DNA from 2 places in the Ottowia cancrivicina genome. Region 1 is predicted to be linked to the other one. Evidence: riboswitches for the same ligand, from Rfam matches in the RefSeq annotation. Region 1 holds a riboswitch; the other holds the start of a gene.
What was found. Region 1 has a riboswitch for S-adenosylhomocysteine ahead of ahcY (adenosylhomocysteinase). Riboswitches for the same ligand answer to the same signal wherever they lie in the genome.
Positions count from the first base shown of each region.

Region 1 (11,101 bases):
CCGCCCGTTGCCTGCGCGCGAACACAATCGCCGCCGGAACGGCCAGCAATACTGCCGCCAATAAGGCGAAGCCGGAAAGCCACAAATGCGTGAGCAGCATTTGGGCGAGTTCGGAAAGGGAAAAAGGAAGGGATAACATGGTTTGTCTGCGGCCGCCTGAAACCCTGCCGCTTGTGATGAATCTGGAATCAATACCCGAATGGCATTTGTTTCAAGGATTGCGGCGGGAAAAACTGCCTGCAAGCAAGGTTCCAGCGAATTTGAATTTGAAAGGGAAAGGCCCTTTTTCATTGCCAATTCCGCGTCGAGCGGTTTCGCCTGGGCGAAGGCAGGGCGGGCGGCGTGGCGCTTCATGCCTGGCATGCGTCTTTCGCGCTCAGGAGCTGAAACTGACAAGCTCAAAGCGTGCCGTCTGCTTTTCATTTGACTGAATCCGGCACTTGCAGATGGTTTTGCAGGATCAAACCATCCGGATTGCACATTGCGTTTCAGCGCTGAAATGATGCTATTTTGTCCACTGAATCATGAACCCGTTTGATACGATTTTCGTGCCGATTTTCAGATAATAATCCATTGCATCCGGAGCCGAGAGAAGCAACAGCATGCTTTGTTCGCCTGCCGCCTGTTTGATTTCAGTGATCAGGCGTTTGCCAATGACATCTCGCGAATGCGTCCAGCATCATGAACGGGGCGCTTGATGCCGGAGCTTGGGTAAATGGCGATGAGGCCGTCCATATCAGGGCGGCGGCGGTTATAGATCATCATTTGGGCCGCGCCCGGATGATTTGCAGGCCATGATTGCAGCGAGGGCGCAGGCCAGCCGCTTTCAAAGCCGCTGCGCCAGCGCCAGCGCGGCCTCGCTTTGGTTCATGGTGTACAGGTGCAGGCTGGGCGCGCCGCCTTGCAGCAGGCGCTGGCAGAGGGCGGCCACCACGTCCAGCCCGAAGGCGCGGATGGAGGCCAGATCGTCGCCGTAGCCTTCCAGGCGCAGGCGCAGCCAGCGGGGCACTTCGGCGCCGCAGGCATCGGAAAAACGCAGCAGTTGCGTGGCGTTGGTGATGGGCATGATGCCGGCGGCCACGGGCAGGGTGATGCCGCGCGCGGCCAGCTCGTCCACGAAGCGGAAGTAGGCGTCGGCGTTGAAGAAGTATTGCGTGATGGCCGAATCGGCCCCAGCGGCCGCTTTGGCGGCGAAGGCGTCCATGTCGGCGCGGGGCGAGCGCGCCTGGGGGTGCATTTCGGGGTAGGCGGCCACTTCGATGTGAAAGTGGCTGCCGGTTTCGGCGCGGATGAAGGCGACCAGATCGCTGGCGTACTGAAAGTGGCCGCCCAGCCCGTAGCCGCTGGGCAGATCGCCGCGCAGGGCGACGATGCGCTTGACGCCTGCCGCGCGGTAGTCGGCCAGCAGGCGGCGGATGGATTCGCGCGTTTGCCCTATGCACGACAGGTGCGGCGCAGCAGGCATGCCTTCGGCCAGGATTTCGCGCACCGCCGCCAGCGTGCCGTCTTGCGTGGAGCCGCCCGCGCCGAAGGTGACGGAGCAGAACCCGGGTTGCAGCGCATACAGGCGCGCGCGCGTGGCGCGCAGCTTTTCAGCGCCTTCGGGGGTTTTGGGCGGGAAGAATTCAAGGCTCAGGGCGTGTTTCATGGCGTGCTGCGTTCGTCGTTCGTAAAAGGGTTCGTGAAAAGTCAAGGGCCAGAAGGCGCGTGGCGGGTGGCGTGAAGGAAGAACTCGCGGTTGCCATCGCCGCCCGCAATGGGGCTGGGCAGCCAGCGCTGCACGCCCAGGCCGCATGCCGCGCAAGCCTGGCGCAGGCGCTGCTCGACCAGGGCATACAGGCGCCCGTCGCGCACGATGCCGCCTTTGCCGATGTGCTGCGGCTGCAACTCAAACTGCGGCTTGGCCAGCATGAGCGCGTGGCCGCCGGGGCGCACCAGCGCCGCCAGCGCGGGCAGCACCAGCGTGAGGGAGATGAAGGACAGATCGCCCGTCACCAGATCAAAAAGAGGAGCGGATTCAGGGGGGTCTAAATCGCTATCCGCGCAATTTCCACTAGGACATGATGCTCTGAAAACAGTAGCATCCAGATGCCTTGCATTCACCCGCTCGATGCAGCGCACGCGCGCATCTTGCGTCAGGCGCGGGTGCAGCTGGCCGTGGCCCACGTCCACGCCCGTGACGTGCGCCGCGCCGTGCTGGAGCAGGCAGTCGGTAAAGCCGCCGGTGGACTGGCCCACGTCCAGGCAGCGCCAGCCTGCCACGTTCAGCCCCGTGGCGGCCAGCGCGCCTTGCAGCTTCAGGCCCCCGCGCGAGACATAGCGGCGCTCGGCGTCATCTTGCAATTCGATTTGCGCCTGCTGCGGCAAGGCCTCTCCGCTCTTGCGCACGGGCTGCCACGCGCCGCCTGCCACGCGCCAGCGCGCGCCCGCCGCAATCAGCCGCTGTGCCTGGCTGCGCGTGGCCGCCAGCTGGCGCGCCACCAGCAGTTGATCGGCCCGCATCATGGCGCTCATGGGCCGGGCACAGGCTCGGGGGCCGCCGCAGGGGGTATGGGGGCGGGCGCGCCATCGAGCGCCTGCAACAAACCCAGCTCGTTAAAGCGCGCCGTCACGCGCACGCCTTCCTTGCGGGCTGTTATTTCGCTGCCGCCCGCCACGCTGTCTTCCGTCAAATCAAAACCCTTGGCCTTCAAATAACAACGCAAGGCCCTGCGATAATTCAATTCAAAATTGGAAAACAACTGCTCCAGCGTGGTGGAAATGGTTGCCAATTCAGAAATGTCGGCATTGATGGCGGCATTCTTGGCCGCCACTTCAGGCGAATAAACCGTGCAAACCAAAATACCCTCGCCATAATTGGCCAGATAATACGCATCCGCCTTGCACAAGGCGCTGGCCGTCATGCCGATGGCGTGCACCCAGCGCCGCTCCAGCGCGAAATCCGTTTCATCCAGCAGCAGCGCCAATCCATGCGAGCGCCCGTATTCGCGCATGGCCCGTGCGTCAGCCAGCGCTTCATCCGGCCAGCCTGCCTTCGCATTGGTCCAGGCCCAGCGCCAGGTGTCGTTTCTCAGCGAATAACTGCCTATGGCCTGAATGCGGCATGAAAAGCCGTTGTCAAACGTCAGCGACTGCGCGGCCACATCGCCGCTCCAGCTTGCCTCGCCCACCAGCTCCTGCAAGCCGGCCTGCTTTTCCATACCCAGCGCGCCAAACCGCGCCAGAAGCCGCCGCATCTGCTCATCCGCAGACAAAACCCGCGCCTGCTCCTGCACCCTGCCCCGCCTGCCGCCAAACAGCCAGCCCAGAAAAGACATTTCCGCTCCTTGAAAATATTTTTAATCAGCCAGCCGGGGCTGGGCATTCAAAAAACGCACCAGATCGCCTGCTGTTTCGACTTTGCCCGCCCAGGGATTTTCACGGGTTTTATCAAGGCTGCGGCCAGCGCGCCAGGCCATGACGGGAAGAAAGGCATTCTCCACATCCTCCTCATCCATTTTCAGCGTCTGCCGAATATCATCATCCCAGCGCACGGGAAAATCGGCCGCCTTCGCGAACCGGGCTGTCTGATGCGCAAGCTCCTCATAAACGGCGCGCACCACCCGCGGGTCATTTTCGCGGCAACGGGCTTGACGGGCAAATTGGCAAATACCCTCGCCCGCGCGGCTGGCGGCCAATGCCCGCAAACGCTTGCTTTCGGCCGCTGCCAGGCACCATGCCAGCAATATCAGAATCGTCAAAAAGGCCAATGTTGCAACCGGTTGAATCCACAAATTCAGCAATAACATGCATAGCATGAATGCCAGAAACAGCCCTCCCACGCAATATGCCCGCCAGTTTTGCCGCTTCCGGACATGCTGAAAATCCTCGCGTGGCGGCATGTGCCTTGAAAACCGTTTTATCATCCTCTTCTCCCTGCTGATTCACCCCAATTCAAACCGTTGCCAAAGCATGTTTCCGGTGTCCGCCTCACAGATATTTGCTGGCTTCCCTGATGCTGAGAGGCGCCATTTTGCCATGGTGCTGCCTGATGAAGTTTTTCACCCATCCGGGATTGGTTTTTGAATAGTCCCGCAGCGCCCAGCCAATGGCCTTGTTGATGAAAAATTCCGTCTGGTTGAGATTATTGACCAATATCTGCTCCAGCAGGTGCTGATCGGTTTGATCCTTTCTGAGCAGCTGATGGTCAATGGCAAGGCGGCGCAGCCAGATATCTTCGTCGCGGCTCCATTGCAAGATGACGGGCCTGGTTTCAGGAAAGCCGGCAATGATGCCGCCCGCCAGCCGGTCAAGAAAATCAATCGTATCCCACCAGGATTTGCTTTGCGCCAGTTTCTTCAATTGGGGCAAGTCACCGGGGCGCAGAAGGTTTTTTCTGGTTTCCAGATAATCCAGCGCCGCATATTGCATTTCCCGGAAGGGATGCTCCCATGCCTGCCGGACAAAGCGCCAGTCAATATCAGCGCCGCCATGCTTTTTGAAAAATGCTTTTGCGGCCTTGCGTCTGGCGGGCGTTTTGACGCCCAGAAACTCAAAGCGGCCCCTCATGTAAGCTTTCATCGCACGGGCATCGTCGGCATTCGCCAGATTCTGCAATTCTTTCAAAAGCATCTGCGCTTCCATGTTTGCCGCTCCCATCGCTGGCGCAATGCAAATGCGCTGCTGCATTGAGCAGCCCCATCACGGCTTTCGCATTTGCAAGAGGCCGGTTTTTCAAAAACGGCTGCCGCGCTGCACAGCCCAAACGTTCAGCGCGGCAGTCTTTCACGCCCTCAATAGCGGTAAGCGTCGGTTTTGTAAGGCCCTTCCTTGTTCACACCGATGTAGGCGGCCTGTTCATCCGTCAGGCGCGTGAGGGTGGCGCCGAGCTTGGACAGTTGCAGGCGGGCCACGTGTTCGTCCAGGATTTTGGGCAGCACATAAACCTTGCCGGCCTCGTATTGATCAGGCTTGGTGAACAGCTCGATTTGCGCCAGCGTCTGGTTGGCGAAGCTGCTGCTCATCACGTAGCTGGGGTGGCCCGTGGCGCAGCCCAGGTTCACCAGACGGCCCTTGGCCAGCAAGATGATGCGGCGGCCCGAGGGGAAGATGACGTGGTCCACCTGCGGCTTGATTTCTTCCCACTGGTATTTTTCGAGCGAGGCCACGTCGATTTCGTTGTCAAAGTGGCCGATGTTGCAGACGATGGCTTCGTTTTTCATTTCCACCATGTGCTCGTGGCGGATCACGCTTTTGTTGCCCGTGGTGGTCACGAAGATGTCGGCCAGCGGCGCGGCCTGCTCCATCGTCACCACTTTGTAGCCTTCCATCGCGGCTTGCAGGGCGCAGATGGGGTCAATCTCGGTCACCCACACCTGGGCGCGCAGCGCGGCCATGGCCTGGGCGCAGCCCTTGCCCACGTCGCCGTAGCCGCACACCACGGCCACTTTGCCGGCCACCATCACGTCGGTGGCGCGCTTGATGCCGTCCACCAGGCTTTCGCGGCAGCCATACAGGTTGTCGAACTTGCTCTTGGTCACGCTGTCGTTCACGTTGATGGCGCGGAACTTGAGCGTGCCCTTGGCCGACATCTCCTTCAGGCGCATCACGCCGGTGGTGGTTTCTTCCGTCACGCCAATGATTTGCGCGCTCTTGCGGCTGTACCAAGTGGAGTCTTCGGCCAGCTTGGCTTTGATGGCGGCAAACAGCACGCGCTCTTCTTCGCTCTTGGGGTTGGCCAGCACGCTGGCGTCTTGCTCGGCTTGCTGGCCCAGATGCATCAGCAGCGTGGCGTCGCCGCCGTCATCCAGAATCATGTTCGGGCCTTCGGCCTGGCTGCCTTTGGGGCCGAATTCAAAAATGCGGTGCGTGTAGTCCCAGTAGTCTTTCAGCGTTTCGCCCTTGACGGCGAAAACCGGCGTGCCGCCTGCCGCAATGGCTGCCGCCGCCTGGTCTTGCGTGCTGAAAATGTTGCACGAGGCCCAGCGCACTTGCGCGCCCAGCGCTTGCAGCGTTTCAATCAGCACGGCGGTCTGAATGGTCATGTGCAGACTGCCCGCAATGCGCGCGCCCTTGAGCGGCTGGCGCGCGGCGTATTCCTCGCGAATGGCCATCAGGCCGGGCATTTCCGTTTCGGCAATCCGGATTTCCTTGCGGCCCCAGGCGGCCAATCCAATATCGGCAATCACGGATTCGGGCGAAACATTCAAAGGCGCATTCATATGGCGGGTCTTTCCTTGATGAAAAAAAGAGAAAAACCACCGATACCCGCGCGGGCCTGGCGAAACGCCAAAAAAAAGCTCACCACGCGTTCATCAGCGGGTGAGCGTCGTTGCGAAGGGGGAGAAACCGCCCCTTCGAGCCTGACCCTGCGCCAACAGGCGGGGGATGCAACGCTCCTCGAAGGGCGGCGCGGATTATAGGCAGGCGCGCACGGGCAAAAACACCGCCAAACACCGCCAATTGCGCCGGTTTCGCGCCGGTTTCCAATCCATTTTTGCCATGAATGGGCACTGGCTGGACGCATGAGAGCGGGCGAATCACGCAAATGGCAAGTCCGCGCTTGGGAACCCTCTCTCAAAAACATTCGGCTGGAATGCACGGGTGATCAAACGCCATGAGCGGCATGGCTTCAAGGCGCTGTCCAAGCGCTGGATGGTGGAGAGGGCCTTGGCCAGGCTGCGCAAGGATCGCCTGCATTCGGCACATGGTCCGGCGCCTGGCCTGATCTCTTGAGGCAAGCGCAGAGATACCAGAAAAAGGAGCAAATTCAGGGGCATCAAAATGCCCTTCTGCGCTGGCTCCACTAGGACGTCATGCTACGGATACAGGAGCGAAATAGGGCCGGCTTTCAGAGTTCGTAGTCGGCCACATGGCCTTGCATGGCCTTGGCGACCAGATCGCGATCCAGCCGGTCGGAGAGCAGTTCGGCAAAGTGATAGACGAACTGGCGCAGGTAGGCGCCGCGCTTGAAGGCCACGCGCGCGACGTTGGAACCCAGCAGGTGGCCCAGGGGGCGGGTGAGCAGGCCCCGCATGTTTTCGGGGGCGCTGCCTTGCGTAGCCATTTCGGCCACGATGCCGATGCCCAGGCCCAGCTGGACGTAGGTGGTGATGACGTCCGAGTCAATGGCTTCGAGCACGATGCGCGGCTGCAACTCGCGCTGGGCAAAGGCTTGGTCAATGAGGGCGCGGCCCGTGAAGGAAGGGTGGTAGGTGATGAGCGGCCAGGCGGCAATGTCTTCCAGCGTGATGCGCTTTTGCCGCGCCAGCGGGTGGCCTTCGGGCAGGGCGAGCATGTGCTGCCACTCGTAGCAGGGCAAGGTAACCAGGTCAGGGTAGTCGGCCAGCGATTCGGTGGCCACGCCGATTTCAGCCTGTTCGTCCAGCACCATTTGCGCCACTTGCTGGGGGTTGCCCTGGTGCAGGCGGATGCTGACTTTGGGCCAGGCCTGGCGCAGGCGGGCGACGGGCTGGGGCAGCACGTAGCGCGCCTGGGTGTGGGTGGAGGCGATGGAGAAGGTGCCGGTGTCTTGCGCGGTGTATTCCTCGCCGATGCGTTTGAGGTTGTTCACCTCGCGCAGGATGACGGCAATGCTTTCCAGCACGTGGCGGCCCGGTTCGGTGATGCTTTTGAGGCGTTTGCCGTGGCGGGTGAAGATGTCGATGCCCAGCTCCTGCTCAAGGTCGATGATGGCCTTGGAAACGCCGGGCTGCGAGGTGTGCAGAACGCGCGCGGCTTCGGTGAGGTTGAGGTTGCGGCGCGAGGCTTCCTGGACGAAACGGAACTGGTGCAGGTTCATGGCGTGAAGGGTTCAGGCGCGGGGGGCAAAGGGGCCGGAAAGAGCCGCGCGGGCCAGGGCGTCGAGCACGGCGGGGTGTTCGGCGATGGTGGCCGCTTGCGTGATGGGCACGCCAGGATGGGCGTGGCGCAGCGCGGCCAGCAGGCGCGGCAGGTCTTCGCGGGCGTGGCGGCCCATGCCTAAAAACATGGGCCAGACGGTCAGGCTGAGCGCGCCCTGGGCAATGAGACGGGCAGCCGCTTGCGGCAGGCTGGGCGCGGTGAATTCAAGGTAGGCGCAAGACACGGCCACGCCCGCCGGGGCGGTTTCGCGCATGCGGCGGGCCACGGCTTCAATGGGCGCGCTCCATAAGGGATCACGCGAGCCGTGGGCGAAAAGGATGATGCCGCGCGCCATGTGCCTGCTTTCTTTCTGCCGTCTTTGTGGGCGCCGCCCGGCGCTTACTGCCGCAGCACCAGCCAGCCAAAGGCGGCCAGCGAGAGCAGCGAGTAGATGAGGCCGGGCGTGGCGGCGGCCAGCCAGGGCTGCCAGTCGCGCAAATTGCCAATGAAGCCGAAGACGTTGTTGAGCAAAAAGAAGCTGATGCCCGCCATGACGCCAATGAACACGTGGCCGGAGATGTTGCCCGAGCGGAAATGCAGGTAGGCAAAGGGCAGCGCCAGCACCATCATCACCAGGCAGCCCAGCGGGTAGAACACCTTGCGCCAGAACTCGATTTCATAGCGCTGGGCGCTTTGGCCGTTGGCGTGCAGGTGGCGGATGTACTGGAACAGATCAAGCGCCTTCATGCGGTCGGGGCTGACGAGGGCGGCGGCCACCATGTCGGCAGACAGATGCGTGGGCCAGCGCGCCTGTGGCGGCTGGGTGCGGGCAATGCCGGCCTGGCCCGCCGGGCTTTCTTGCAGGGCGCGGCGCTGGGGGCGCTCCAGCAGCCATGCGCCTTCGTCAAAGCGGGCGCTTTCGGCCTGGGTGGTGGAAAGCCAGCGGCCCTGGGGGTCGAACTCGAAGATGCGCACGCGGTTCATCTGCCCGTCGGCCGAGAGCGAGGCGACATTGACGGAGTAGCTGCGGCCATCGGCGCTTTTGTCTTTCAGCCAGCCGCCGGTCAGCCCCACGGTGAGCTGCCCGGCAAAGCGCGAGCGCAAAAGCTGCGCGGCGCGGTTGGCTTCAGGCGCAGCGTAGTCGCCAATGACGAAGGTGAGCGCCGCAAAGGCCGCGCCCAGCGCCAGCAGCATGCCCAGCGCGCGCAGCGGCCCCAGGCCGCTGGTGCGCAAGATGGTGTATTCGGAGCTTTCGGCCAGCCGCGCCATCACGTAAATGGCGCCAATGAGCACGGCAATGGGCAGGAGCTGGTAGATGTGGTTGGGCACGCGCAAGGTGACAAACAGCAGCACTTGCGAGAGCGGGTAGCCGCCAGCGCTGTTGAGGTACTGGAGCTGATCCACCAGGTCAAAGAACACGAACAGCAGCAAAAAGGCCACGCCCACAAAGGCCACGGCGCGCAGGATTTCGCGGTAGATGAAGCGGCGGATGGTTTTCATGCCGCCCCTTTCTGCCCGTCTGGCGGCACGGATTGCGCGGGTTGCCTGGCCCACGGGCGCGGCAGCCAGCCGCCCCAGTGGCGCAGCAGCAAAGCGCCCAGCGCGGCAGCGAAGATGCCGCCGTGCAGCAGGCAAAGCAGCGCGGCCAGGCTCACTTTGCCGCTGGCCACCCAGCTTTGCCCCACATTGAGCAGGTTGTAGTAGGCGGCAAAGGCAAAGAGCGAAAACACCATGCCCGCGCTGCGCCCCACGCGGGGATTGACGCGCGTGCCCGCCAGCGCAATCACCACGCAATTGAGCGCGGCCAGCGCCAGGCCCAGCCGCCAGGAAAACTCGGCCTGGTTGTTGCGATCGGGCTGGCGCAGCAGCGCCAGCGTGGAGCGGTAGCGCGGCGCTTGCAGCCCGGCCGAATCCAGCGAGCGGGCGCTCACGCGCGCGCCGTATTCGCGAAATTCGCTCAGGCGCATTTCGCCCGTTTCCAGATCGGTTTCCAGGCGCTGCCCTTGGTCCAGAATGACGAAACGCTCCGCGCCTTGCGTTTGCAGGCGGCCGCCGCGCGCGGAAGTGACGATTTCCCGGCCCTTTTCGGTGGCGGCGATGAAGATGTTGCCGCCGGGCGCGTCGGCTTCAGCTTCGGCGTCCGGCCTGGCCGGTCCGAAGTCCGTCCTGCCTGCGGGCGCGCCGGTGGCGCTGCGCACGGCGTCAGCCGCCTTTTTGTCGATGTAAAGCACGCGCCGCCCGCCTGCGGATTCAATGAACTGGCCGGGCGCCACGCGGTCCACGTCGCCGCGCGATTCATAACGCTCGCGCAGCTCGCGCACCTGCTGGTTCGTCCACGGCCACACCGCCAGCGCCAGCACGGCAATGCCCAGCAGCACCGGCCAGGCAAAGCGCAGCAGCGGCGGCAAAAACGCCAGCAGCCCGCGCCCGCTGGCAAACCACACCACCATTTCACTGGCCATGTACATGCGCGAGAGCGTGGCCGTGATGGCCACAAACAGGCTCAGCGTGAGGATGGTGGGCAAGTGCCCCAGCACCGTAAAGCCCATCACCAGCATGATTTCAGACGGGTTCACGTGCCCGGCCGAAGCCTGGCCCAGCGTGCGGATCAGCATCATCGTCATCACGATGGTGATGAGCACCACCAGAGTCGCGCCGAAGCTGCGCCCCAGCTCTTTGCGCAAGGATGAATCGAATAACATCAGTTTGAAAGGAAACCGCTGATTATGGACTTTGAACTCAAGACGCTGCGCCTGGCGCAGGCGGCCCGCGCCAAGGCCGATGCGCTGGTTTTTCTCGTCACGCAAGACACCGCCAAGGCCAAGGCCGATGACGCCCTTTCAGCCCTGGCCGCCCGCGCCATCAAGACGGGCGACTTCAGCGCCGAAGCCGGCAAGCTCCTGCCCTGCTACGCCGCCGAAGGCATTCAGGCGCCGCGCGTGCTGCTGGCGGGCGCGGGCGACGGCAGCGCGCAAGCCGTGCGCCGCGCCGTGGCCGCCGCCATTGCGCTCATCAAAAGCGGCCCCGCCTGCCAGGCCGTGCTGTGCTTTGCGCAAACGCCCAGCCCCGCCGCCTTGCGCGCTGCCGTGCTGGCTGCCGCCGACGCGGCCTACGCCTACACCGAAACCAAACCCAAGGCCAAGCCGGTCGCGCTAACCGGCGTGCGCCTGGCCCTGCCCGCCGCCGCCAGCGCCGCATTGAAAACCGCCTTCGCCCAGGCCACGGCCACGGCCAGCGGCATCCGCCTGGCGCGCGAGTGGGGCAACCGCCCCGCCAACCA
Region 1 covers NZ_JARVII010000022.1:25,264-36,364, forward strand. The annotation lists gene QB898_RS10085 (ABC transporter permease/substrate-binding protein) at 1-139, opposite strand, end outside; gene QB898_RS10090 (hypothetical protein) at 200-427, shown strand; gene metF (methylenetetrahydrofolate reductase [NAD(P)H]) at 827-1,648, opposite strand; gene QB898_RS10100 (TlyA family RNA methyltransferase) at 1,690-2,502, opposite strand; gene QB898_RS10105 (DUF6882 domain-containing protein) at 2,511-3,317, opposite strand; gene QB898_RS10110 (hypothetical protein) at 3,339-3,881, opposite strand; gene QB898_RS10115 (DNA alkylation repair protein) at 3,970-4,668, opposite strand; gene ahcY (adenosylhomocysteinase) at 4,773-6,200, opposite strand; S-adenosyl-L-homocysteine riboswitch at 6,296-6,386, opposite strand; gene QB898_RS10125 (CysB family HTH-type transcriptional regulator) at 6,830-7,780, opposite strand; gene QB898_RS10130 (sirohydrochlorin chelatase) at 7,793-8,176, opposite strand; gene lptG (LPS export ABC transporter permease LptG) at 8,221-9,321, opposite strand; gene QB898_RS10140 (LPS export ABC transporter permease LptF) at 9,318-10,523, opposite strand; gene QB898_RS10145 (leucyl aminopeptidase) at 10,548-11,101, shown strand, end outside.

Region 2 (11,101 bases), on a different contig from region 1:
TCAAACGTCAGGCGGCCATCTTCCAGCAGTGCGTCCAGCACGCCCCAGGTAAAGGCCCCGTGCGAGCCGCCGCCTTGCAGCGCCAGATTGATTGTTTTGCTTCGTTTTCCCATTTTTTTGCTGCCTCACAAGTTCATGGCGCGGCCCGCGCTCATGCGGACCATGCCTTTGACGATGCGGTAGAGAAACCACACCGAAATCACCGCCCAGGCCAGGTAGCCCGGCACGAAAAGCAGAAAAAACAGCGGCGCCGTGAGCACATACAAAACCCCCGCCCAGATCACCGAGCGGATGCGCCAGACGAAGTGGCTTTCCTGCCAGCTGCCCTGCGCGTCTTCCTTTTTCGCCAGGTCCATCACCAGCGCGATCAGCAGCAGCGTCACGCCGCCTTGCGCGCCCGGCACGACTGCGCTCAGCGCCACGATCAGGTGCAGCGCGTAACTCACCCAGCTCCAGCTTTTGAGCGAGTCGTCGCGCTCGCGGGCGGCCTCGCCGCCCGGCCGGGCGTTTTCCGGCGTCACATCGATCACGTTGTCGTCCATCACTCTCATGGCATCAACTCCTTGCCTTCAATGATCTTGCCGCGCGGCCTTTTCCGCCAGGCCGCCCAGCCCTTCGCGCCGCTCCAGCTCGGCCAGCACGTCGGCAGGCGTCAGGCCGAAATACGCCAGCGCCACCAGGCCGTGAAACCACAAATCGGCCATCTCGGCCACGATCTTTTCGCGCGGGCCGCCGTGCTCGGCGTCCTTGGCGGCCATCACGACCTCGGCGGCTTCTTCGCCCACTTTTTTCAAGAACGCATCCGGCCCCTTGGCCAGCAGGCGGGCCACATAGCTCGTTTCGGGGTCCGCGCCCTTGCGGCTTTCCACCACCTGCGCCAGGCGCGCGAGCACATCGCTTGAATCAGTCATGGCCTTTGCCCTTGTCTTGGTCCTTGTAGATGCTGTCCGGCGCTTTGAGCACCGGCTCGGCCGCCTTCCAGCGGCCGTCTTGCAGCACGTTGAAAAAGCAGCTGTGGCGCCCCGTGTGGCAGGCAATGCCTGGCTCATGCCCAAGCTGGGTGACTTTGAGCAAGATGACGTCGCGGTCGCAATCGGCGCGGATTTCATGCACCTGCTGCACGTGGCCCGACTCCTCGCCCTTGAACCAGAGTCTGCCGCGCGAGCGGCTGAAGTACACGGCGCGGCCCAGTTCGGCGGTTTTTTGTAGCGCCTCGCGGTTCATCCACGCCAGCATCAGCACGTCGCCCGTGGCCGCTTCCTGCGCAATCGCGGGAATCAGGCCCTGCGCGTCCCATGTCAATTCGTTGAGCCAGTCATCATCAATCATGAGCTTGATTATGGATAAGCGCCGCTTTTGCCGCTCCAGCGGCCGGTTCGAGCCTGGCTGACGGGCCTGCGGCTGATTTTCTGCTCTATAGCATCAGAAACAGGAGCAAATACAGAAGCCTGAAATGCCGCTTCGCGCAGTTTTCACTAGGACATATAGCTATCAATAAAAGAGCAAAATTAACCTGCTTGCCCGCTATCTTCACCTTGGCTATTTCGGTCCGGTCTTTCTGCCTGTCAGGCGGCCCCCTCGGGGGAGCCCGTTCCGCCTGCGTCTGAAGGCGGCCAGCGGAGCAAGTTTGAGTTTGGATTTGGGGCCTGACCGCCTGGCAAGGCTTCACAATTCGCGCTTTCGCCCTGCTTGGAAGGAAAACACCCGTGATCACCCTGGCGCTGTCTAAAGGCCGCATCTTCGACGAAACCCTGCCGCTGCTGGCTGCTGCGGGCATTGAGGTGCTGGAAGACCCCGAGACTTCACGCAAGCTCATCCTGCCAACCAGCCGTGATGACGTGCGCGTCATCCTCGTGCGCGCCAGCGACGTGCCCACTTACGTGACCTACGGCGGCGCCGACTTGGGCGTGGCCGGGCTGGATGTGCTGGCCGAGCAAGGCGCGCCGGGCCTGTACCAGCCGCTGGACTTGGGCATCGCCCGCTGCCACATGGCCGTGGCCGTGCCTGCGGGCTTTGACTACGCCAGCGCCGCCCGCGCGGGCGGGCGCATCACCGTAGCCACCAAATATCCGGCCATTGCGCGCGAGTTTTTTGCCCGCAAGGGTGTGCACGTGGATCTCATCAAGCTCTACGGCAGCATGGAACTGGCGCCGCTGACGGGCCTGGCGCAAGCCATCGTCGATCTGGTCAGCAGCGGCCAGACGCTCAAGGCCAACCGGCTGGTGGAAGTCGAGCGCGTCATGGACGTCAGCTCCCGCCTCGTCGTCAATCAGGCCGCGCTCAAGCTGCACACCGCGCCGCTGCGCCGCATCATCGACGCCTTCGCGCAAGCCGTACACGAGCAGGCCTGAGAGCTTGTTTGCAATCTGGCCGCAGGGGCAAAAAGCCGGCTTTGGGCGGTCTGTGGCGTTGAATAATCTCCGCTCGATTTGGGCCTGCGCGCGGCGCGGGCTTTGTCCTTTTGTCTTTCCGCCCTGGCCGCTTGTGCCACGCGTGCCAGGGCGGTTTTCCTGACCAGACACCGCCATGACGACCACCCCGCCCTCTCCTTTCGCGCTGGCTTCGCAGGCGCTTGAAAAGCTCTCATCTCTGGCCTCGGGCTTGCCCCGCCCTCCCGCGCCGCCGGCCTGGCTGACGGATGAGGCAGCGCGCCGCGTGGTGCTGCTGCTCAATCACGTGCTGATGCAAGAGCCTGAGGCGCGTGCGCGGCTGGCGCGGCAAAAGGGCCGCGTGGTGCGCGTGCAGTGGCGCGGCTGGGGCGCGCAGCTGGCGGCTACGCCAGCGGGCTTGTGCGAGCTGGCCGCTGCGGACGGGCCGCCTGATCTGGTGCTGACGCTGGCCGATGAGTCGCCCCTGGCACTGGCGCAAGCGGCCCTGAAAGGGGCTTTGCACGGCGAAAAGCCGGCGGTGCGCATTGAAGGCGACGTGCAATTGGCTGCCGAGGTGAACTGGCTGGCCGACCATGTGCGCTGGGATGTGGAGGAAGACCTGGCGCGCCTGCTGGGCGACGCGCCCGCGCACGCGCTGGCCCAGGCGGGCCGCGCGCTGGCGCAGGGGTTGCGCCAGATTGCCGCCGGGCTGCCGGGCGGCGCGGGCCGTGCGGGTTGTTCAGGCGGCGCAGCTGATGTTTCCATGAACGCAGGCGCGCCACGGCCATGAAAAAACTCTTTCGCGCCTGCTTCATCGCCTGGACGGCGCTGCGCTACGGGCTGGACGAAATGGCTCTTTCCTGCCTGCCGCGCCCGTGGCTGCGCGCGCTGGGGCGGCTGACGCGGCGCGGCCGGCGGCTGACGGCGCCGCGCGGCCAGCGCCTGCGCATGGCGCTGGAGCGGCTGGGGCCGATCTTCGTGAAATTCGGCCAGGTGCTCTCCACCCGGCGCGATTTGCTGCCGCCTGACGTGGCCGATGAACTCGCCTTGCTGCAAGACCGCGTGCCGCCTTTTGCGACGAGTGAGGCCATTGCCATCATCGAAAAAGCCTTTGGCCGCCCGCTGGGAGCCATCTTCACCAGCTTCGAGCGCGAGCCGGTGGCCAGCGCCTCCATCGCGCAAGTGCACTTCGCCACGCTGACAGACCGCGAGGGCAAGGCGCGCGATGTGGCCGTGAAGGTGCTGCGGCCCGGCATGCTCAAGGTGATTGACCAGGACCTGGCGCTCATCCACATGCTGGCCGGCTGGGTAGAGCGCCTGTTTGCCGACGGCAAGCGCCTGCGCCCGCGCGAAGTGGCCGAAGAATTCGACAAATACCTGCACGACGAGCTGGATTTGACGCGCGAAGCCGCCAGCGCCGCCCAGCTGCGCCGCAACATGGCCGGACTGAACCTGGTGCTGGTGCCCGAAATGTTCTGGGACTACATCCGCGACAACGTGCTGGTGATGGAGCGCATGAGCGGCATCCCCATCAGCCAGACGCAGCGCTTGCGCGAGGCGGGGGTGGACATCCACCAGCTCGCGCGCGACGGCGTCACCATTTTCTTCACGCAGGTGTTTCGCGACGGCTTCTTTCATGCCGACATGCACCCGGGCAACATCATGGTCAGCGTCGCGCCCGGAACCTTTGGCCGCTACATCTCGCTGGACTTCGGCATCGTCGGCACCCTCACCGAGTACGACAAGGAATACCTGGCGCAGAACTTCACCGCCTTTTTCCGGCGCGACTACAAGCGCGTGGCCGAGCTGCACGTGGAAAGCGGCTGGGTGCCCGCCGACACCCGCATCGACGAGCTGGAAGCGGCCATCCGCAGCGTGTGCGAGCCTTACTTTGACCGCCCGCTCAAGGAAATTTCGCTGGGCATGGTGCTGATGCGGCTGTTTCAGACCTCGCGGCGCTTCAACGTCGTCATCCAGCCGCAGCTGGTGCTGCTGCAAAAAACCCTGCTCAACATCGAGGGCCTGGGCCGCCAGCTCGACCCGGACCTGGATTTGTGGAGCACGGCCAAGCCGTTTCTGGAGCGCTGGATGAACGAGCAAATCGGCCCGCGCCGCCTGCTGCGCGAACTCAAGGCGCAAGCGCCCTACTACGCCAAGCTTCTGCCCGAGCTGCCGCGCCTGCTGCACGCCCACCTGCAACATTCGGCCGGCCTGCCGCAGCTGCAACAGCAGGTGCGCGATCTGGCCCAGGCGCAGCGCAAAGGCCGCCGCCTGGCCGCGCTGGCCTGGTGCGCCGCAGGCTTTGCCCTGGGCCTGCTGGCCATGCTGGCGGCGCAGCGCGCTGGGTGGTGGCACGCTTGATCAGGCTTTCCGCGCAGCTTGCCTGAAGCGGCCCGGGATGCTTTGAAAAGAGAAGCAAATTCAGCACTTGAAAAAGTGCTCTTGCGCCCGTTTTACTAAGACATCATGCTCTGAATAAAGGAGCGAAATTGCGCCTTTTGCCGTCTGTTCAGGCTTGCTGCTGTTGCAGCAGGCGGCGCATGGGCGCGGGCAGGCCCAGGTCAGGCCAATCGCGCCGCCATTGGCCGGCAATGGGCAGGCGGGCCGTGGCGGGCAGGTGAACGCGGGCGGTGTGCAAGGTGAGGTCTTTGTGCGTGAGTGCGTGCGCCAGTGGCGGCAGCCACGCCACGCTGGCGCTGGCGGGCAGCGCGTCAAGCAGGGCCTCGCGGCTGTCGAACACGGGCAAGGCGTGCAGGCCCGCCCAGATGCCTTTGGCGGGGCGCTTTTCCAGCCAGCACGCGCTTTGCGCTTCGGGCAGCGTTTGCGCCAGCAGCAGCCACAAGGTTTGGGCGCTGCGGCGCAGCTTGCGGGTTTTGACGGGGTAGCTTTCCGGGCGGCCTTGCTGGCGGGCGGTGCAGTCGGCGGCAACGGGGCAGCGGCCGCACTGGGGCTGGCGCGGCGTGCAGACGGTGGCGCCCAGGTCCATCAGGCCTTGCGTGTAGGCGGGCATGTCGGCGCTGTCTGCGGGCAGCAGGGCCAGGGCGCGGGCGTGCAGGGCGTGGGCGTTGGCGGCCACGGCCAGGTCGCTGGCATCTCCCAGATGACGGGTGAGCACGCGCTTGACGTTGCCGTCCAGTATGGCCGCGCGTTCGCCAAAGCAGAAGGCGGCGATGGCGGCGGCTGTTGAGGGGCCGATGCCCGGCAGCGTTTGCAGCAGGGCGGCGCTGCGGGGAAATTGGCCGCCGAAGCGCTCCATCACCTGCCGCGCGCACTGGTGCAGGTTGCGGGCGCGGCTGTAGTAGCCCAGGCCGCTCCAGAGGGCCATGACTTCGTCAGACGAGGCGGCAGCCAGCGCAGCTACATCAGGAAAGCGCTGAATGAAGCGCGCGAAATAGCCCTGCACGGTGGCCACTTGCGTTTGCTGGAGCATGATTTCCGACAGCCACACGCGGTAAGGATCGCGCGTGCCCTGCCAGGGCAGGCCGTGGCGGCCATGCTGGCGCTGCCAGCGAAGGAGACGGGCGGCGAAGCTGGCGGGCGGTTCGCTCGCGCCGCTCACGAAAGGGCGGGCAGCATGTCGGCCACCGTGGTCTGGTAGGCGGCAGAAGGCCGGGGCGACACGGAGGCCGGGCTTTGCGCGCGGATGTCGTGCATGTGCGCGGCCAGCCCTTTTTCGGTTTCGTCCAGCAGGGCCATCTGCTCGTCGATTTCGCTCAGGCGCTGCTCCAGGTTGCCGGCGGCTTCTTCAATGCGGATGATGGCTTCCATGCGGCGGTTGAAGGCGCGGCGGCGCTCGCGAAGCTGCGTGTCCACCTGCGAGGAGGAGGTTTTGTTCCACAGCTCGATATCGCCCAGAGCGGTTTCAAAGATGGAGCGGATGCGCGAGGCCAGCGCGCGCACGAGCTTTTCGGTGAATTCGGGGCGGGCGAGCTGGAAGATGTTGCCCATGCCCAGGTACTGCAAATGGCTGCGCTCGACGGCGCCCAGGTCGTCGATGAAGCGCGACATGTCGGGCGCGGGCGGCGGCTGGAGCGTGAAGCCGTATTCGGCGTTGAGCTGGCGGAAGGTGGCGTTGAGCATGGTCTCGATTTCCATCTCCATCGTCTGCACTTGCCTGACGATGTCGCGCAGGTTGTCAAACGCCTTGCCGTAGGCTTTTTTCAGGCCGAACTTGATGCCCGGCTCGCGCAGCGAGGTGCTCAGCTCCAGCAGCTCGCGCTTGATGCTGGAGGCGCCCAGCAGCTTGATGATTTCGCGCAGCAGCTTCATGTGCACGGCGCGCACGGCCTGCACGTTGGCGCCGCTGCGGTCGAATTCGCCTTTGTCCATGTCCACGCGCATGCGCATCTGGCGGATGACGGTCTGGTTCTTGCCGCGCAGGCCCTGCAATTCCTGCTTTTGCTCGGCCAGCTCGCGCTTGCGCACGGCCAGCACGCGGTGGCAGGCGGCTTCCACGTTGCCCAGCGCCGCGCGCAGGGCAGATTCAAGCACGGCCTCGCGCTCGCCCAGCATGCGGCGGCCCAGCAGGTCTTCAAAGCGGGGCAGGCGGCTTTCCTGAAGCAGCTGCTCGTCGCCGCGCACCTTGGCCAGCAGGCCCTTCTGGGCGGACAGGGCGATCACCTGGTCTTTGTCCAGCGAGAGGATTTCGGCCGTCTGCTCGCATTGGCTGGTGATTTGCTGCTCGATGCGCGCGGGGCTGCTCAGGGCGTCCCACAGCGTGTCGATCTTGTTGAGCACCACAAAGTGCGAGCTGGCGCCCGCCGTCATGGGCGAGAGGTGCTCGCGCCAGATGGTCTGGTCGGACTTGGTCACGCCCGTGTCGGCGGCCAGGATGAACACCACGGCCTGCGCCTGCGGAATCAGGTTCACCGTCAGCTCAGGCTCCGCGCCAATCGCGTTCAGGCCGGGCGTGTCCAGCACCACCAGCCCCTGCTTGAGCAGCGGATGCGCCATGTTGATGAGCGCGTGCCGCCAGCGCGGCACTTCCACCAGGCCCTGGGCGTTGGTGGGCGGGTTGTCGTCGGGTTGCTCGTCGTGCCAGAAGCCCAGCGCGCGCGCCTGCTCCACGGGCACGTGCAGGGTTTCGGAGACTTTTTCCATTACGCTGGCCAGCTGCTCGGCGTCGTTCACGTCCAGATCAAAGCGCGTCCATTTTTCGGGCGCCATGCGCCAGTCGGTGAGCGACTGCGGCTGCAAACGCGTTTCAATGGGCAGCAGGCGCAGGCAAGGGGGCACGCTGGCGTCCCAGCCCAGCTCGGTGGGGCACATGGTGGTGCGCCCGGCGCTGGCGGGCATGATGCGGCGGCCATATCCGGCGAAAAACACGGCGTTGATCAGCTCCGACTTGCCGCGCGAGAACTCGGCCACGAAAGCGACGGTGACTTTTTCGGAGCGCAGCTGGTCCTGCACCTGCTGAAGGCGCTCGACGGCGGCATCGTCCAGCAAGTCGCGCGCGCCCAGCCATTCGGTGAGCGTGCGCAGGCGGCGGGACATGGCGTCGCGCCAGACATGGTGTTGGTCAAATTGTTGGTTGAAAGCGGTCATCGTCATCGCTGCGGCCTTGCCCCTGGGCAGTTGTTTGCCAAACGTAAGCTCAGGGATATTACCTGCTGCCTGCCGCCGTGCCCTTCCGTTTGGCGGATGCCAGACGCCTTTCCTGCCCCCGGTCAGCCGCCCGAGCCGCACCCGGCGCATCAGACCGCAAGAACGGGAGCTATTCTGCTTCTGTATCCATAGCAGACTCTCCAGGTTTGACTAAGGCCTGTTGAGAATTGCTGAAATTGAATCACAACCGAAGCCAGATAGATCACCGCCTTAAAGCTGGCGTCGGTCTTGTCACTGTGTATGGCACAAAGCGTTTGAACTCCTTGAGCTTGCCAAAGAAGTTTTCAATGAGGTGAGGCCAGAGGTACATGTGCTCGTCAATGGACAAAGGCTGGTCTTTGTGAGATCACGATTGGCACGCCTTGCGCTTGCAATAGCTCTATCAGCCATTGGACATCAAACGCCTTGGAGCCGCTGACGTTGGTGCGCTCGCCCACATTCACGAACAGCGAGTGTTCATCAATTACCAGCGGCTCAAGGCCAGACAGACGCAGCGGCGGGATGGGCGGTTTTGGGGCGTCGGCGAAAGCGGCAGAAGCAGACATGGGATTCACTGGAAACCGGAAAACGCAGCCAGGAGGGCAGGCATGAGCCTCGTTTTCGCACTGGACATCCGCCAAGCCAGACAGGGCAGCGCACACGGCCATTCGATGCAATTCGATGCACCGCCCTGCTGCAACGCTCCTTGGCGAGTCGGGTGCGATTTCAGGATCAGCCCCGCGCTTCAAAAACCGCTGCCGGACGGCTTCAGCCCCGCCCCCAACGGCCATGCATCCACCAGGCCCAGGGCAGGTAGTGGATGAAGCCGTGTTGATCTGAGCGGTGATATGAGTTTGCTTTGATCCACTGGATGACTTGACGCCACCAGACATCAAATCTCTCCGGGTCGTAGGCATAACGGCTGACCTTGTCTTCGCCGAGATATGGCCCATCAATAGTCACGCCGCGCGACCAGAACAGCCGCCCGACTTCGCGCGAAGGCACAAAAAAGGGGTGGCGCAAGTACTCGATGACCGGCGCACGGTGCGCGTTGATCACGCCTGCGCCGTGCTGGAAGGTTTGGATTTCCGGCTCCCAGTTGAAGGCACGGTTCCAGAGTACAAAACCTCGGCTCAGCCTGTCTTGGCTGCGCCGGGGCGGAAAGGCGTTTAGCCACACGTGATCAGCACTGGGGCTATTGAGCGCCAGGATCTGCACATCCGCCGTCGTGCGCAAAAAGGCCAGAAACCTGCGCTCGTCCCGCACGGTCATGGCCACGGCGATTTGTTTTCCACTTCTGGCGCCCATCAGAACGATCTCGCAGACAGTCTCTCTGTGCATTTCCAATGCGCAGTTTCAGAACAAACTCCAGATGCCATCAAACGACCTCTTGCTTGCAAAGCTCCGGCAATGCCGCCCACAAGTACTCCCCCAGACACCAGCCGCACCACTACCGGTCAAACCGCCGGTGGCACGGCCGGAGCGGTTTTTCATCTTCTCGGAACGCCTGCGCAACATTGATGGAATCCAGCATGATGCCCAAAGGACGCACGATGCGCCCCGCTTTGCCTAGCCGCTGCCCGATGCGGCGGGCAGCCCGGTTGTCTGCAAGCCGCTGAGCGTCTTCAAAACCTGCTCACAGGCGCCGTTCTTCATGCAAAAGCCCTGACTTTGAGCTTGCGCCTTGTTCAGTGAGCAGGGCGGCGACAAATCCGCTCCTGACACACGCTCAATTCCATGCTGGTGCATTAGCGCTTCCAAAGCGACCCTAGACCTGCCTTTGTTCGTTCAAGCACTTTGCGTGAATGCCCAACGCTTCACCCAATGGGGCTTTGAGCGCCTGTCCCCAGAGAGGAAATCTGTAGCAAACAATCGTCATGTATCCAAGTGACATGAGCGATGAACAGTGGGGTGCAACGCCTGGGACATGATTAAGTCATCTTTTTCGTAGCCGGCTCTTACAGGTTGAGATTGGGCGCGAGGATGCGGCGCATCTGCTCGGGCTCAATGCCCCGGCGGCGGGCCATGTCGTCGGCCTGCTCTTCGTTGATCTTGCCGACGCTGAAGTAGGTGGATTCAGGGTGGCTGAAGTAAAAGCCGCTGACGCTGGAGGCGGGCATCATGGCCATTTGGTCGGTCACGCACATGCCGATTTCGCCCGCGCCCAGCAGCTCGAACAGGGGCTGCTTGACGGTGTGGTCGGGGCAGGCGGGGTAGCCGGGCGCGGGGCGGATGCCCTGGTACTTTTCGGCAATCAGTTCGGCGTTGTCCAGCGCCTCGTCAGCGGCGTAGCCCCACCAGTCGGTGCGCACGCGGCGGTGCAGCCATTCGGCGCCGGCTTCGGCCAGGCGGTCGGCCAGGGATTTGAAGAGGATGGCGTTGTAGTCGTCGTGGCGGGCCAGGAATTGGGCGGCCTTTTCTTCCACGCCGATGCCGGCGGTGACGGCGAATGCGCCGATGTAGTCCTTCAGCACGGGGCCATCGTGGCTGCCCTCGGGCCAGTGGCGCGGGGCGATGAAGTCGGCCAGGCAGCGGCTGGGGCGGTGCAGGCCGGTTTTCGCGTCTTTGGGGCGCTCGGTTTGCTGGCGCAGGCCGTACCAGGTGAGCAGCACGCGATCGCGGTTTTCGTCGGCGTAGAGGGCGATGTCGTCGTCGTGCACGCGGTTGGCGGGCCAAAAGCCCACCACGGCGTGGGCGGTCAGCCAGCGGCCTTCGATGATGTGGCGCAGCATTTTCTGGCCGTCTTCATACACCTTCGTGGCTTCTGCGCCCACGATTTCGTCTTGCAAGATGGCCGGGAATTTGCCCGCCAAGTCCCAGGTCTGGAAAAACGGCCCCCAGTCCATGAAGGCGGCCAGCTCGGCCAGCGGCAGGTTGCGGATGACGCGGCGGCCCAGAAAGTGCGGCGCGGGCGGCTGGTAGCGGCCCCAGTCTATGGGCGTTTTGTTGGCGCGTGCCTGCGCCAGGCTCCACATTGCGGCGGGCTTTTTGCGCGCGTGCAGCTGGCGCACGTTTTCATAGTCGGCCTGCACTTCGGCCACGTATTGCGCCGCGCCTTCGCCCAGCAGGCCCTGGGCCACGCCCACGCTGCGCGAGGCGTCGGGCACGTAAACCACGGGGCCGTCGTAGTGCGGGGCGATTTTTACGGC
Region 2 covers NZ_JARVII010000025.1:1,527-12,627, forward strand. The annotation lists gene QB898_RS10520 (patatin-like phospholipase family protein) at 1-113, opposite strand, end outside; gene QB898_RS10525 (DUF4870 family protein) at 126-542, opposite strand; gene QB898_RS10530 (phosphoribosyl-ATP diphosphatase) at 570-911, opposite strand; gene hisI (phosphoribosyl-AMP cyclohydrolase) at 904-1,329, opposite strand; gene hisG (ATP phosphoribosyltransferase) at 1,707-2,351, shown strand; gene QB898_RS10545 (ubiquinone biosynthesis accessory factor UbiJ) at 2,527-3,159, shown strand; gene ubiB (ubiquinone biosynthesis regulatory protein kinase UbiB) at 3,156-4,730, shown strand; gene mutY (A/G-specific adenine glycosylase) at 4,879-5,928, opposite strand; gene QB898_RS10560 (dynamin family protein) at 5,925-7,913, opposite strand; gene QB898_RS10565 (hypothetical protein) at 8,291-8,518, opposite strand; S-adenosyl-L-homocysteine riboswitch at 8,556-8,666, opposite strand; gene QB898_RS10570 (hypothetical protein) at 8,721-9,230, opposite strand; gene metH (methionine synthase) at 9,911-11,101, opposite strand, start outside.
Region 2: it holds a riboswitch for S-adenosylhomocysteine, as region 1 does, so the genes downstream of both, QB898_RS10565 (hypothetical protein) here and ahcY (adenosylhomocysteinase) in region 1, are expected to answer to the same signal.